One region of the Exiguobacterium sp. CH10 genome, then DNA from elsewhere that is predicted to be linked to it. Evidence: riboswitches for the same ligand, from Rfam matches in the RefSeq annotation. Region 1 holds a riboswitch; the other holds the start of a gene.

Region 1 (7,562 bases):
TTTCGTCGATTTGATGCCTCCTTCAAGCGTCAACGTCAGGCGATGTGCCAATACATAAGGTGCCACGGCTTTCACATCTTCCGGAATGACATACAATCGCTCGTGGAGATAGGCGTAACTTTGAGACGCTTGCATGAGCGCGATGGCTCCTCGTGGACTGACACCGACCTCGACAGATTGGTGTTCTCGTGTCGCATGAACGAGCCCGAGTAAATAATCGAGGACGTCATCTTGAATCGATACTTGCTTCACTTCTTCTTGTGCGCGGCGTAACTCGTCTAACGTCGCGACCGCCTCCACGATTTTCCGTGTTTGACGCATGACTTGTAAAAGGAGCTCCCGCTCTTCCGCGACATCAGGGTAACCGACTGGAATCGAAATGAGGAAGCGGTCGAGCTGGGCATCCGGTAACGGGAACGTCCCGGCCGATTCGATCGGGTTTTGCGTCGCGATGACGAAGAATGGTTTTGGCATCGGATACGTCTCTCCCCCGATGGAGACTTGTCGTTCTTCCATCGCCTCGAGCAAGGCGGACTGCGTTCGTGGAACCGCTCGGTTGATTTCATCAATCAAGACGATATTCGCAAAGATTGGTCCTTGTCGATGGTCGAACGTCTGGGTCTGCATGTTGAAATAATCTGCGCCAATCACGTCAGACGGTAACAAGTCGGCCGTGAACTGAATCCGAGAAAACGCGCCGTCGAAGCTAGCTGCAATCGTTTTAGCAAGTAACGTTTTCCCCGTTCCTGGCACATCTTCTAACAAAATATGTCCTTCCGCGAGTAACGCGGTACAACAGAGGCGTACGACATCCTCTTTGCCTAAATACACCTCGTTCAACTGTTTGATGACTCGCTCCATGCCCATGATATGACCTCCATTTTTTGTCTTAATCAAACTTTACCTTTTTATGGTAAGATAAACAACAAATAGTCTGAACATTCAAAAAGGAGGTAACTTCTTGCGCTGGACGAACAAGTTTTTTCTCATGATTGCCGCCACACTTCTCGTCACCTTTACAATGATGGTGGTTGCGACCGGGATATTCGAATGGCTCTATAACCCGGAAACGATACCGATTGAGGAAAATAATAGTTCACCGACTGATCTCCTATCGGATGAGGATGGAATTTTAATCGGTGAATCCAAAGCAGATTACCCGTTTGAATTGGATCCTCGAAAAGGAAAAATAAAACCTCTTGAGAGATTTACGGGCTCTGGAGAGTCCACACGACGAAATCTCGGGTTTTTCGTCGCTTTGATCGCGCTCGGTTGTCTGTCCTTTTATATTTATCGGAAACGGAAGCAACGTTTGGCGCGCGCACGAGATCATGTTGATTCAAGCATAGACCCGCTTGTCGAATCGCTACTAAACAAGAACGCTTCTTCCGCTTCGACGCTCACAGCGTTCACGAACGTCCCGATTCGCGATGCACTGATTACATTCAACCAATCTCTCGTACCAGCCAAGCGATTGCGTGCTCATGAGACACTGCAAGAGTGGTTCCAACGCATCGATTTACCGATGAATCCGTCCGTTTATCATGCGGTTCGCTACGGCACCTCTTCAGGAGTAACGATTTCTGAAGAAGACACACTCCACTTTAAGAATACACTCGATTCCTACACAACACGCCCTCACCCCGAGTGAGAATGTGCACAGGTTCTGCTTTTTCGTCATGAATGATAAAATGGTGGAAAATGTCAGTTAAGGGGATGAAATCATGAGACGATGGGCGATGTTCGGATTAAGTGCACTTTTACTCACAGGTTGTACGGATACAGTGGCAGACAATCCGATTCCAATCGAATCACCGGATGAACCCATCACAGAATGGACACGTGAAGACTTTAAAGACGTCTATGACCAATATGAACAAACGAAACCGCTCCTCGCTGCGCTCGAGCAACAAGGCATCAAACCGTTCCGCGAGACGTTTGAACGCGTCATCATTGCCGGAAACGGGCTTGAGCACACATATGCAGATATTTATCCGTTCAAACTCGATGACGGGACTTATGCCACGGTATTCGACAGTCAGGACGGGACGGTAATCAATGGATCTGAGTCGGTCGCCCCGCTGTTTTGGCAAGAGGAGTCTTTCCTTCAATACGTCGAAGAGATTGAAAATCGGAAATTCGGAACGAGTGCCCCTCCTACCGATGTCATCCTAACGCAGGATGAATTTCAATCCGTCTATGACCGCCATGCGTACACGTCAGCCCTTCTCGTCGAACTCGATGAAGCAGGTGTCGAATTAGTGCGGGAACCAATCGACGATGTGATTATCGTCGGCAATGGCGTGACCGAAGTCACTGCCGACTTGTTCGTGTTCGATGTCGAGAACGGATATGCCATCGTATACGACCAGGATGGAGAAATTTTAAAAGGTCCCGAATCCATCTCACCGCTCTTTTGGAGCGAGAAGGACTATGAGGACCTGTTAGCCAAGAATGAGGGGTAATTCCGGCCCCCTTCCGATTTTAGTTATGCTATACTCAAGTCAATAATCGACCACTAGGGGAGCCTTCGGGCTGAGACGGCATGTTGCCGGACCCTTTGAACCTGATCTGGCTCATACCAGCGTAGGGAAGTGGCTTGGGATACGCCTCTGTATATCCACGCCATTTTTCCGTCTGGAAACGTGGCGTTTTTATTTTGAAAGGAGACTATTCATGCGTATTCAACAACTCACTTGGATGGCGATGCTCGTCGCCATCGCCGTCGTTGGCTCAATGTTCATCTCGATTCCCACAGGTGTCGCCCGCGCTTATCCGATTCAGCATATGGTGAACGTGATTGCCGCAGTCACCGTCGGGCCAATCGGAGCCGTTCTCGTCGCATTCGTGACCGGACTCATTCGCGTCATGACCGGCACAGGGTCACTTCTCGCGTTCCCCGGTGGCATGATTGGTGCATTTCTTGCTGGTATGTTCTTCGTTCGCACGAATCGCGTCTATGCCGCCGCTCTCGGAGAAATCATCGGAACTGGGGTTATCGCTTCGTTGATTGCCGTCCCGTACGCAAAACTGTTGATGGGTTCGACGTTCGGTGCATTTTTCTTTGTCCCGGCGTTCCTTGCCTCTAGTTTGACGGGTGCGCTTCTCGGTTGGCTCGTCTTGTCGCGTGTCAAACAGTTGCGACCGAGCGCACTCAAATAAAAGTCTTTCGATTGGATGAAAATGGTAAACTATAGACAACATCCATGAAGGAGGAGTTTTATGTCACGTTTCAATCAACTTGTAGCGGGTGGTATATTGTTGTTTTTGTCTGGACTCTTATATACGCTCGAACGCATTGCACTCTACACCCGTTGGAGCGCCCAAATCTCAACAGGAAGCTGGCCGGAAGAACCAACGTTTGTCGATCCCTTTCTTCAAAACTGGTTCGTTACCTTGTTTCTCTTTGCCGCTATCCCCTTCTTCTTGGCAGCTATGAATGTCACGCAAAAAACAAGTCCATCCGAGAATCCGACCGACTCATGACGGTCGGTTTTTTGTATGATAAACCCAAATCGCTTCACCATTCCATTCATCAATTAAGTCGCTGTCGACAAAGCCGTTCTTCGCTTGAACTACCCCCACCTACGCTTCGCTTAGAGGTGGGGGATTCCTGAGTTATCCGACCTGACAGTCGGAACCTGATCAGGCTAGCCCCGTCGTCCCGACGGTTGAAGAAGCCAACATGCGCTCGGCTTCTTGTCTGAGGTTCAGTCCTGCGTTCACATCACGGTCGTGGTGGACCCCGCAAGCCGGGCATGTCCATTCACGCAGACCAAGATGTTTCACGTCTTGGTGTCGATGGCCGCAACTCGAACACAATTGGCTCGAGGCGAAGGTCTTCCCGACCTTCACGACGGTCTTGCCGTACCAGCCGGCCTTATACTCGAGCATGCGAAAGAACGCCGACCAGCCGACCTCGGCGATCGACTTGCTCAACTTGCGGTCCTTCTGCATGTTCTTGACCTGCAGGGTCTCGATGCCGATGACGTCGTGGTTTTTGACGATCTCGGTCGACACCTTGTGCAGGAAATCAGTGCGTCTGTTGGCGATCTTCTCGTGGATACGGGCAACCTTCCGCTTCTGCTTCTGGTAGTTCTTCGCCTCGGAGAGTCTCACCCTCTTGTTCAGGGCGATGCGCTGACGACGGGACAACTTACGTTGCTCCCGTGCCAGTTTCTTCTCGAGCGTACGGAAGTAACGGTCGTTCTTGTACAATGTGCCGTCCGATAGAACGGCGAAGTTCTTCAGCCCGACGTCGACGCCGACCGATGAACCGGTCTTCGGCAGCTCACTGATCTCCTGCTCTACGAGAAGGGAGACGAAATATTTACCCGAAGCCGTGCATCGGATCGTGGCGCTCAGGATGCGACCCTCGACCTGTCTCGATTTGGCGAAACGCAGCCATTTCAGCTTCGGGAGTTTGAGTCGATTCCCGACGATCGAGACCTCGGGGAGCTGGGACTTGCCCTGGATGTTCGCCGTATAGGATTGGACGGGGTTTCGCTTCGACTTGAAACGGGGATGATTCCCCTTTTTCTTGAAGAACTTCTTATACGCGTCGGCCAGGTGTTTGACACTGTTCTGGACGGCCGTGCTGTCCACTTCCGTCAACCAACCAAATTCCTGTTTGAGCATGGGAAGTTCTTTCGAGCAGGCATCATACGACAGTCCCTTGCCGGTCGCTTCATGGGCCGCGTCCCATTTCGACAGGAAATGGTTGAACACGAACCGGGAACAGCCGATCGTCTTGGCGATCAGGATTTCCTGTTCCTTCGTCGGATAGATCCGGAATTTATAGCCCTTGTGCTTCACCATGTGACGGTCACCACCTTTGAAGATATTTTACCCGAAGAAAAGGCTGGCGATTCATCTCCCACTTTCACGTAAGCCCTGTCCTTAACGTTTAGAAGTGGGCGTATTCTCGCTTAATTTTGATAAAATCGTTTCGCAGCTTCATTCTCTTGATAGAGACTCAGGATGATATCATCCACATCGTATTGTGTCTGGATAAATTCCACTGCCATGCGTAGGCACTTCGTTCCAACGCCTTTCCCTTGTTCATGTTGATCAATCATGAAGCGGTCGAGCCATATATAACGTTCTGTCTGGTTTTCTGCTCCGACCATCATGAAGCCAACCGGTCGCTCACCTTCATAAAATGCAAAGCTCCGCCAATTGTATTTCGTATCCTCAGCCATCTCTTGAAGGGATTCGACATTCGTCTCGATGAATCGTGCTTGGTTCTCGTCCACTGTCAGGGCGATGACCGCCTCTCGAATGACTGCATCAACCGGTTGAATCGTGATTTCATTTCCTTTCATGCTTTCACCTCATTAATTTTCTCTTTCTTCCATACGATTTCTCCCGAAAAAGTTTCTTCTCCCGTATCTTCGAAGGCTTGTATTCGCTACACTAACAATAGAAAAGGAGGGGGTCTTATGTTCCGAATCGGAAGTATCTTCATTCCCGTATCAGATGTAGAACAGTCTCTGAACTGGTATACCACTTATTTTTATGCCCAAGAAATCGGGCGCTGGGAAGGGGGCATCGGAATCTGTCTGCCAGATGGCTCGACTCAACTCGGATTGATTCAAACTACTTCAACGCAACCTACAACATTTAAGGATGCGTCCGGACAAGCCCATGTTTATTTCAATATCATCTGTGAAGACATCCAGCTCGCGTATCAATCGTTCGAACAAGCAGGGTTAATTGCGACCCCGCTTCACGATTTCGGTGGTATGTCCTGTTTTGACGTACGAGACCCGGATGGACATACGATCAGCCTCATCTCAGAAGAATTGACTTCCCCGTTCCACCGTGATCGAGTGAAAGAGTTGCAAACGAAAGGAAACAACCAATGAAACAAATCCATCATATCTGTATCCAAACCCCGGATTATGCCGCATCGAAGTCATTTTACGAAGCGCTCGGTTTTGAACTCGTCCAGGAGTCGCCAAACTTTCATACGCGTGACTTCAACAGTTGGCTCAAGCTCGGTGATTTTTATATTGAGCTCCAGACTGCTAAAGCGGATGAAACGTTACAAGACTACTCGAAACATGCGGCCGGTCCCGTCCATTTCGCCCTCTATGTAGATGACCTCAAAGCGGAAGTCGCACGACTCGAACAACTCGGCGTCACGTTTTTACCGAAGCACGGTGGCAACATCTACTTCGTCGTCGATGGGCATTTAAGTAAATTAAAAGCACCGGAAGGAACCATCATTGAACTGCGTGATACGTTCGAGATTACATAATCTACAGCTTTTAATACCATGGATAAAAATATATATAGTAGTTTAGTAGTAAAATGTGGTTTTATTATAGTTAAATGTAATTAAATTTACATTTATGGATATAAATATTATTAAGTTACTTTAAATTACTTTGTTTTTAGTGTATCCTTACTTTTGTTGAAAATTTTAAGGAAAAAGGGGATTTTTTAATTGAATTTTACTAAAAACACTTTAGTTTATAAGCTTTTCATGGTGACTTTAAGCACATTATTGGTAATCACCTTATTAACACCAATAAATTCAGTTACGGCATCTGAACCAACTAATTACCTAACAACCGAAGAGCAATTTTATATTAATGAATTTGCTGAAGATCTTGAATTTCTATTTGAAGAAGGGACAACATTCGAAAACGGAAAATATACTATGAATGAACAACTAGTTGCTAAAAAATTCGGAACTCAAAACATGGCATCAATTGCTCTTTTTATCAAAATAGTTAATGATGAAGAAATTACTAGTGACGATTTAATTGGGGTATCGAGTAAGAATGACATAAATCTCATTTCTTCAAATTCTGTTGTGACAATGGCATCCAAACAATCATGGAAACAATGTGTTGGTAGTAAAATTATCGATGCAACAGGTATTGGTTTTATAAGCGGGGGACTATGGAAGTTGATTGAGAGAGAAGCCTGGAAACAAGTTGCGATTGAATTAGCAAAAGTAGCCGGAAAAAATGCAATTAAAGGTGGCATTATAGGTTTTACTGCAAGTTTAGCTTGGTATGGAATTAAATGTAAGTGATTTCAAGTCTGTAAAAGATTTAAAAATTATTAATATGTAAACTTAAATAATATTAACACCTAAAGAACTAGATTCTACAAACTAACGAATCTAGTTCTTTACTACTTCATTTATACAAGCCGTTGAATGTATGAAAAGTTAAATGTACATAGTTAAATTACTTCATGCTTTAAAGTTCTCGATTCTTTTTTAAAGACAATCTAAGTGAAGAAAGTTGAAAAACTAGAAGCAATACATATGCGCAGGTTGAAATTCCTATCAAATCCATCCAACTATACTCCACTATCTTCGTTACTTTTAAAACAATTCCTACCCCAGCAAACAAAACAGCAAACTTCGATGTGGAAACAATTGTTTTCTTTAGTTCGATTTTATATTCAGATTTCTCAACAACGTTTGCATACTCCATACCTGAGAGAATATAGCGAATCCATACATAGAGACTTAGAATTGCTATAACACCCAATAGAATATATGAAAACTCAGTGCTGAATATACCTAAAAATCTATTCAA
Region 2 (7,562 bases), 1.2 Mb from region 1:
TTAGACAAGACATTCACTTCCTCTCTACTTTTCTTTCACTATAGCAAATCGAAACAGTGACGGTGAAAATCCATCACGATTTTCCGAATTCATGCATAGTCCAGATGGGAGAAGGGAATAGATTTCTGAACTAATGGATAGAGTGGAGGCTAAGTAATGGAGAGAGTAGATGCGTCGTTATGGATTCGGGTACGAAATACGCTTGGTGAAGGTCCGTGTTGGGATGCTGAGTTGAAGCGTTTTTATTGGGTAGATATCGAAGGTCATACATTATGGTGGTATGACGAGCGAGAAGACGAGATTTCTTCTTTCGAGGTCGGAAAACAGGTCGGTTTTGTCATACCAAAAGTGACGGATGGTGTCGTCCTCGGGTTGAAAGACGGAATCTATGAATGGGATGAAATTAATCGAGAGTTAAATAAAATTGTTGAGCTGGATGACCCTGATGGTCGATTACGTTTCAACGACGGGAAAGCTGATCCATATGGTCGTATTTTCGCAGGTACGCTCCATCTTGAGGATGAAGAAAACCAAGCAAAACTGTATCGAGTCGATCGAGATGGAACGACGACATCACTCATGGATGAATTGACACTTTCGAACGGGTTGACATGGTCGCCTGACCATTCCGTTTTTTACCATATCGATACACCGACTGAGAAAATTCGGAAATATGATTTTGATTTGAAGTCAGGAACGCTCTCGAACGGAGAGGTCGTAATTGATTTTTCAGAGGAAGAAGGTTTTCCTGACGGGATGACGTCCGATTCTGAAGGTTGTCTATGGATTGCACATTACGCTGGTGGACGAGTTTCACGTTGGGACCCGTCAACAGGTGAAAAATTATTGGAAGTGCATGTTCCGGCACCAAACGTCACCTCCTGTGCCTTTATCGGAGATGGGCTGAATCGATTAGCCATCACGACGGCGCGTGAAGGAATGGATGAGGAGGCGCTTTCCGAATATCCGGATGCGGGATCAGTATTTATCGTCGACACGGAAGTGAAAGGGATGCCATTGTATCGTTTCGGTCGCTGAGGAGGAAATACGATGGTGAAACGACTGTTAGTTCGAGCTGGTATTGGGTTGGCAGTTGCTGCAGCAGTTAAGATGGGGATTCAAAAGATCCAAGAAAATCGAGCAAGTGAAGAAGATCATTCTTACCTCGACCCGAAGTGGGATGAGGTGCCGAGCGTCGATTCAGACAAAGATGAGGACGAGGTCGGATTGACTCAACTCGACTCGATTTATCGGGCTGAATGGCAGGCGAACGCTTATCCGCGCTCGGAAGCCGAAAGAAGGGCACTTGAAGAATAAATACCCACATGTTCAAAAACACGTCGTTGGACGTGTTTTTTTGTTGACAAAAAGATGTTACCATTCCATTATATAAAAAGTAATAATTACGATTTAAATGGAGGATATATCATGAAACGAATTCCAATTACGGTACTATCGGGGTATCTTGGTAGCGGCAAGACGACGCTGCTTAATCACATCTTACATAACCGAGATCACAAGAAATATGCGGTCATCGTGAATGATATGAGTGAACTGAATATCGATGAAAAGTTGATTGAGCAAGGAGGATTCTCTCGGACCAATGAAAAACTAGTCGAGCTCTCGAATGGATGCATCTGTTGCACGCTCCGAGAAGATTTGCTGACGTCTGTCTATGAATTAACGAAAGATCGCGAGCTCGATGGCATCATCATCGAGTCTTCTGGGATTTCAGAGCCGATTCCCGTTGCGCAGACGTTTTCGTATGCCGACGATGCGCTCGGAATCGATTTGACGAGTCGTGTCTATATCGATGCGATGGTCACCGTCGTCGATGCGTACCGCTTCTTCAAAGATTTCAATTCCGGTGAATCGCTTATGGAACGCCAACAAGCCGTCGATACAGGTGACGTACGTGAAGTCGTCGACCTTCTCGTCGACCAAGTCGAGTTTGCGGACATCATCGTATTGAACAAGGCGGACAGGGTATCTGAAGAAGAACTGCAGGAGATGAAGGGCTTACTGAAAACGCTCAATCCGAGCGCAAGGTTGTTGACGTCGACCTACTCGAATGTGGCGTTAGACGACCTGCTAGACGTCCAGTTGTTCGATTTTGACCAAGCGATGCGCGCCGCAGGTTGGATTCAAGAGCTCGAGTCGGAAGAACATACGCCGGAAACGGAAGAGTATGGCATCAGTTCGTTCGTTTACCGCCGGCGTCGACCATTCCATCCTGAGCGTTTGATGAATTGGATGGAACATTACCCTAAAGAAATCGTTCGTGCCAAAGGTTTCTTATGGATTGCGACACGAAACGACCTCGCTTGTCTGTTTTCACAGGCTGGGTATGCATCAACGCTCGAACATGCGGGGCGTTGGTTAGCGACACTTCCGAAGAGTGAACGAGAGGCTATGTTTGCAACCGAACCGGAACTGCGCGAAGACTACATCGAGCCGTACGGAGACCGACAGAACGAATTGGTCCTCATCGGTCAACGAATGGACCGGGAGACGGTCGAGCGGTCACTTGATGCTTGCTTATTGACGGATGAGGAGATGGAAACATCGTGGGATACGTTCCATGACCCGCTCCCGGGTACAGGTCAATTCGTCACATATTCAGATTGACCGTTTACAAAGCTTCGAAACATCGCTATACTGTGACTGCATAAGTAACCGCATATCAATGACTGCACTAGGGGTGCTTCGGCTGAGATGAGAGCATGGCTCCGATCCCTTATAACTCGATCCAGATAATACTGGCGTGAGGAAGTGCGGCACTTTCTCTATGCAAGTTTGTATAGATTTTGCTGCTGCATTCTCATGAATGCGGCTTTTTTTATGCAAACACATTTAGAGGGGGAAATAGAATGAATGAATCATGTGGTACGAGTCCGATTGTCGGGTTTCGATTCACACTGAGCCCGATGACAGACGATTTTGTAGGGACAATCAAAGGTGCACTAAAACGAACGGATCTGTCAGGTGTGTGGAGACATACGGATGACGTGTCGACGGTCATCCGTGGACGAGTCGAGCATGTGTTTGACGTCGCTCGAACGGTGTTGAGTCTTGCTTCGGAGGAAGGGAAGCACGTCTCGATGAGCGGAACGTTCTCTGTCGGTTGTCCAGGAGATTCGACGGGAGATGAGGCACTCGAGACTCCTAGCGAACCATCAAACGGTGCATCAAGAGACCAGTATGTGTCTTCGCAGTTCGCACTCTATCCGATGGGTGCTGACAATTACATGGAGCTTATCTATGAGGAAATCGAGCAAGCAAAACAAGCTGGTGTCTATAACGAGTCGATGCATTATGCATCAGGTATCCACGGGAATTTAGATGCAGTGTTCTCATACTACGAGGCGGCCTTTAAGCGGACGCGTGAAAAGAACCGACATGTTGTCATGACGGTGACGTTCAGCGTAAATAGTCCGTCACATGGAGGGCGACATGCTTAAATCGTGGAAATTGAAAGAAGTCGTCCTTGTTTCCGTATTATCTGTTGTCTTCGCGGTCGTCTATTTATTGTTCGTTCATATCGGTAACTTGTGGGCAGGGTTGATCGGACCCATTGCCTACGAGTGGATCTTTGGCATCTGGTTTATCGTATCGATTATCTCGGCATACATCATTCGTAAACCGGGGGCGGCATTCATCTCAGAAGTGATGGCCGCAACGATTGAGATGTTGATTGGGAATGCCATTGGGCCACGCATCATCTTGGTCGGCATCGTACAAGGTTTAGGGGCAGAAGCCGTCTTTGCGATGACGGGCTATAGACGTTATGAGCTATGGGTTCTTATGCTGGCCGGATTTGGGTCGGCTGTCACGAGTTTCGTCTATACATATTTCATGAGTGGGTTCACGATGTTAGAGCCAGGTTATGTGGCGACGATGTTCGGGCTGAGAGCCGTCAGTGGGATGGTCATCGCTGGAATCGGTGGGAAGTTGCTCAGTGACCTATTGTTGAAGACAGGATCACTTCGCGGTTATGCGATTTCACGAAGTGGAAACGTCCATGGTTGAGACAGAGTCACTTCATTTTCGATTCCCAGAAAGTTTAGATGCGATTCTTAAGGATGTCACGGTATCGGTTCGGCAAGGTCGTACGATGTTATCTGGTGCGAGTGGGAGCGGGAAGTCGACACTTCTCGCGCTATTCAACCGTCTCTATCCGGAGAATTGTGACGGAATCCTTGATGGCAGGCTCGAACTACTTGGACGAACATACGACGACTATGCACCTGGCGAGATTAATCAGCGGGTCGGAACGGTGTTTCAAGACCCGGATACGCAATTTGTCATGGAGCGGGTGGAAGAAGAACTGATCTTCACACTTGAGAACTTGTCGACACCTGTCTCAGACATCGAACAACGCGTGACGGAAATCCTCGAATCGTTACAGTTGAGTGACTATCGAAACCGCAAAATCGATTCGTTGTCAGGCGGGCAGAAACAGCGGATTGCTGTTGCGTGCGCTCTAGTCGGAAGACCGGAATGGCTTCTGCTCGATGAACCGTTGACGCATCTAGACCCAGTGACCGCGGAAGAATTTGTAAAATGGCTCGACAAGATGAAAGACCTGAATGTCATTGTCGTCGAGCATCGTCCCCATCTATGGGGAGATTACTTTGACTGGCATATTAAGTTAGAGCGAGGGTGTGTCGTTAGGAATGAATCATTCCGTCCGGTCGAGGATTTTGCATTCGTGAAGTCGAACGCGTCACTCTCAGCTATTCAACGCTACAAGGTTAAAGAGGTCAGACGTGATTCGTTTCAGCTCAACGAGACGATGCTCCACGTCCGGGCTGGAGAAGTGATTGCCATTCTTGGACCGAATGGGAGCGGGAAGTCGACATTTTTAAGAAGCTTAACAGAACACGATCATCGGGTCGGACTCGTGCCACAATCACCAGAACATTTATTTTTTATGAACTCCGTTGAGCGAGAGTTGCAGTTTGGTCACGAAACATCAATTGAGACCGTGTTATCTGACATGGAGCTTCATAATCAGAGATCCCTCCATCCGTTATCCCTAAGCCATGGCCAAAAACGGAGGCTCGCAGTTGGAATCCAGTCGCTATCGAGTAAACAGTTGCTTGCATTCGATGAACCGACTGCAGGTCAGGACGAAGCGTCACTCCATGCACTCGAGGCGCTGATGAAGCGGCATGCGGAACAAGGGCAGACCATCCTGTTCGTAACCCATGACCTATCGTTCGCCAATATCGCCAATACATTCTATCTGATGAAGGACGGGGAACTTTCAGGACCGTTCGGGGATGAACTATGGCAGAACACAGAGATGCTCCTTGATTATCGATTGAAGGGGAGGGGAGAACGATGTCACTCCATGACATGAATCCGACGGTGAAATTTGTGACATTGACGCTCATCATGTTCGGTCTGGCGCTGTTTTACAACCCTTGGACCCCGCTCGTCATCATTGTCGGTACGCTACTGATTCAGCTGGTGGCAACGGACGTATCGTGGAAGAGATGGGGAATGTTCTTGATTCCATTTCTAATCACAGCGGTCGGTACGTTTTGGACGACGCTCGTGTTCGGGAAAGACCTAGGGGGGGAGACGTGGATGACCATACTCGGTCAGGACATCACAGTTGAAGAGAGACGCGTTGCCGTTGCCCTTAGTCTTCGTGTCCTGGCGTTCACGGTCCTCTCTCTTCTTTTCATGATGACAACGGATTCAAAGCGATTCGTTATGAGTTTGATGCAACAGGCGAAGTTATCGCCGACAATCGCCTATAGTGCCCTTGTCGGGTTCCGTTTCATTCCTTTGTTGCAGCGTGAGCTACAGCAACTCCAATATGCGCATCGGCTACGTGGTGTATCTCTCGATACGAAATGGGAACGCCTTCGGCACGTTCCGAAATTACTGTTGCCACTCCTTGCAGGTTCGATCCGACGGGCCGAACGCATCGCCTTTTCGATGGAAGCGAGAGGGTTCACGAGTGGGAAACGAACGATTTTTGACAAGATCGAGATCAAATCAAGTGATTTTGTTTGGTCAGGTGTGTTACTCACGTTATTTGGAATCGCCATCTGGGCGGGCATATAAAAAAGGAAGGTGACTCACATGGAGTCATCTTCCTTTTTCGTTTCCTTCACAATCCGAAACTTTGGTTTTACCGATTCATTGTTGAACGCCTCGAGTACCGTGTTCTCGTTGGCCATACGAATCTGTTGCGGTTCGCCTTTAGCAGTCGTACCGATACAGTACATATTCGACTCGTAATCGGCAAAGAGCGATTTATAGGATGTCGCATGGTGCATCAATCGACCAGGCGAACCCCAACCGACGATGATCATCCCGCCGCTCGCCTCCACCTCTTGTAACGTCTCTTCGACATAGTGATAATTCGTCTCGTCGAGCTGCGATTCCACATATGGAAGATTATCATTGATGGCAAGTGTTGGCACGAGACTGATGACACGCATCTCCCGAACGGGTTGCGACAAATGATTTTGCATCAACATATAAGCACGTTGCGTTGTCGTACCTGATAAAAAGGCATCGCTCATGCGCGGTGAATAGATGATGACGGCACAAATCACTCCATCCTCGACATCCGTGAACTCATACGTTCGCAAATAACGTTTCGTTTTGTCTTCGTTGAAAATCGATTTTACGCGGATGGTTACTTCTTCTATATGCGTATTCATTTCCATTCCTCACTTTTTCATGTAAGCATCAGCCGAGTGTCTTAAACCACTCGACGTATCGAATCGTATAATAGGCGACATGTTGGCTGAAGGTGTCCCGCTCATCCGGGATGACCGTCACACTTGATTCATAATTCTCATAGTATGTCATGACATCAGTGACATACTGCTCACTTCGATTGTACTCGAAGATGGCGTTCCGTATCGATGTGACTGAATCTGTCTTTTTCCCGCCGTGTTCACTTAAATAATACGCCGCCGTGTGGGCAGAATCAACAAGACTATGCGGGTCTGCCTTGCCATCGCCATTTCCGTCACGCCCGAGACCTCCGTATTGATCGATTAAAGCCAGATCTGTCAGATCGACTTCGTCTTCTGGAACATCGCCTTTTTGATCATCCGTATCATATTCCCAACCTAGCCAAGTGCGAGGCATAAATTGAAATGGTCCGATTGCGCCAACAGAGGAGCGCATCGAAGAACTGTGCGAGAAGATCGTCTCGACGCGATGTACAGCAGCAAGCAGACGCCAATCCACGTCGTATGCCTCCGCGGCGTCCTGATACACAGCGAGATTAGCGTTCGGTACACCGTGCTCGCCATAATAGGTTCGATACAATCCATTGTTTACTTTATCATGTTGACCGAGCCAGCCAATTGCACCGAGCAAAAGCACGAGTACAATGATGAAACCGGTCAGTCGCAGCATCATACGTTTCAAGATACCGCCTCCTAGCTTTTAGACAATACCCGAATAGTGTAGCATATAGCTAAGAGGAAGGACAGGAGTGGATATGGATGCTCGAACGATTGATTTTCACGGCAATTATTGGATACATGTTGATCGTCCAAATCTTTAACGCAAAACTGATTCGT

Evidence for each region. A riboswitch is a leader RNA that binds a small molecule or an ion and turns the genes downstream of it on or off. The one in region 1 is predicted to bind thiamine pyrophosphate.
Region 2: another riboswitch for thiamine pyrophosphate. It lies ahead of KNP04_RS00680 (Ykof family thiamine-binding protein); the one in region 1 lies ahead of thiW (energy coupling factor transporter S component ThiW).

What each region holds. Positions count from the first base shown of each region.
Region 1 is NZ_JACSKO010000001.1:1,317,258-1,324,819, forward strand. Features, by position in the region: gene KNP04_RS06660 (AAA family ATPase) at 1-867, opposite strand, end outside; gene KNP04_RS06665 (hypothetical protein) at 962-1,651, shown strand; gene KNP04_RS06670 (hypothetical protein) at 1,725-2,465, shown strand; TPP riboswitch at 2,511-2,610, shown strand; gene thiW (energy coupling factor transporter S component ThiW) at 2,677-3,162, shown strand; gene KNP04_RS06680 (hypothetical protein) at 3,223-3,486, shown strand; gene tnpB (IS200/IS605 family element RNA-guided endonuclease TnpB) at 3,646-4,818, opposite strand; gene KNP04_RS06690 (GNAT family N-acetyltransferase) at 4,929-5,324, opposite strand; gene KNP04_RS06695 (VOC family protein) at 5,442-5,867, shown strand; gene KNP04_RS06700 (VOC family protein) at 5,864-6,262, shown strand; gene KNP04_RS06705 (hypothetical protein) at 6,452-7,048, shown strand; gene KNP04_RS06710 (hypothetical protein) at 7,218-7,562, opposite strand, start outside.
Region 2 is NZ_JACSKO010000001.1:124,000-131,561, reverse strand. Features, by position in the region: gene KNP04_RS00700 (class I SAM-dependent methyltransferase) at 1-17, opposite strand, end outside; gene KNP04_RS00695 (SMP-30/gluconolactonase/LRE family protein) at 157-1,038, shown strand; gene KNP04_RS00690 (hypothetical protein) at 1,051-1,317, shown strand; gene KNP04_RS00685 (GTP-binding protein) at 1,429-2,628, shown strand; TPP riboswitch at 2,688-2,788, shown strand; gene KNP04_RS00680 (Ykof family thiamine-binding protein) at 2,871-3,461, shown strand; gene KNP04_RS00675 (ECF transporter S component) at 3,454-4,029, shown strand; gene KNP04_RS00670 (ABC transporter ATP-binding protein) at 4,022-5,365, shown strand; gene KNP04_RS00665 (energy-coupling factor transporter transmembrane component T family protein) at 5,362-6,081, shown strand; gene KNP04_RS00660 (DUF1643 domain-containing protein) at 6,096-6,686, opposite strand; gene KNP04_RS00655 (lytic transglycosylase domain-containing protein) at 6,715-7,398, opposite strand; gene KNP04_RS00650 (CPBP family intramembrane glutamic endopeptidase) at 7,485-7,562, shown strand, end outside.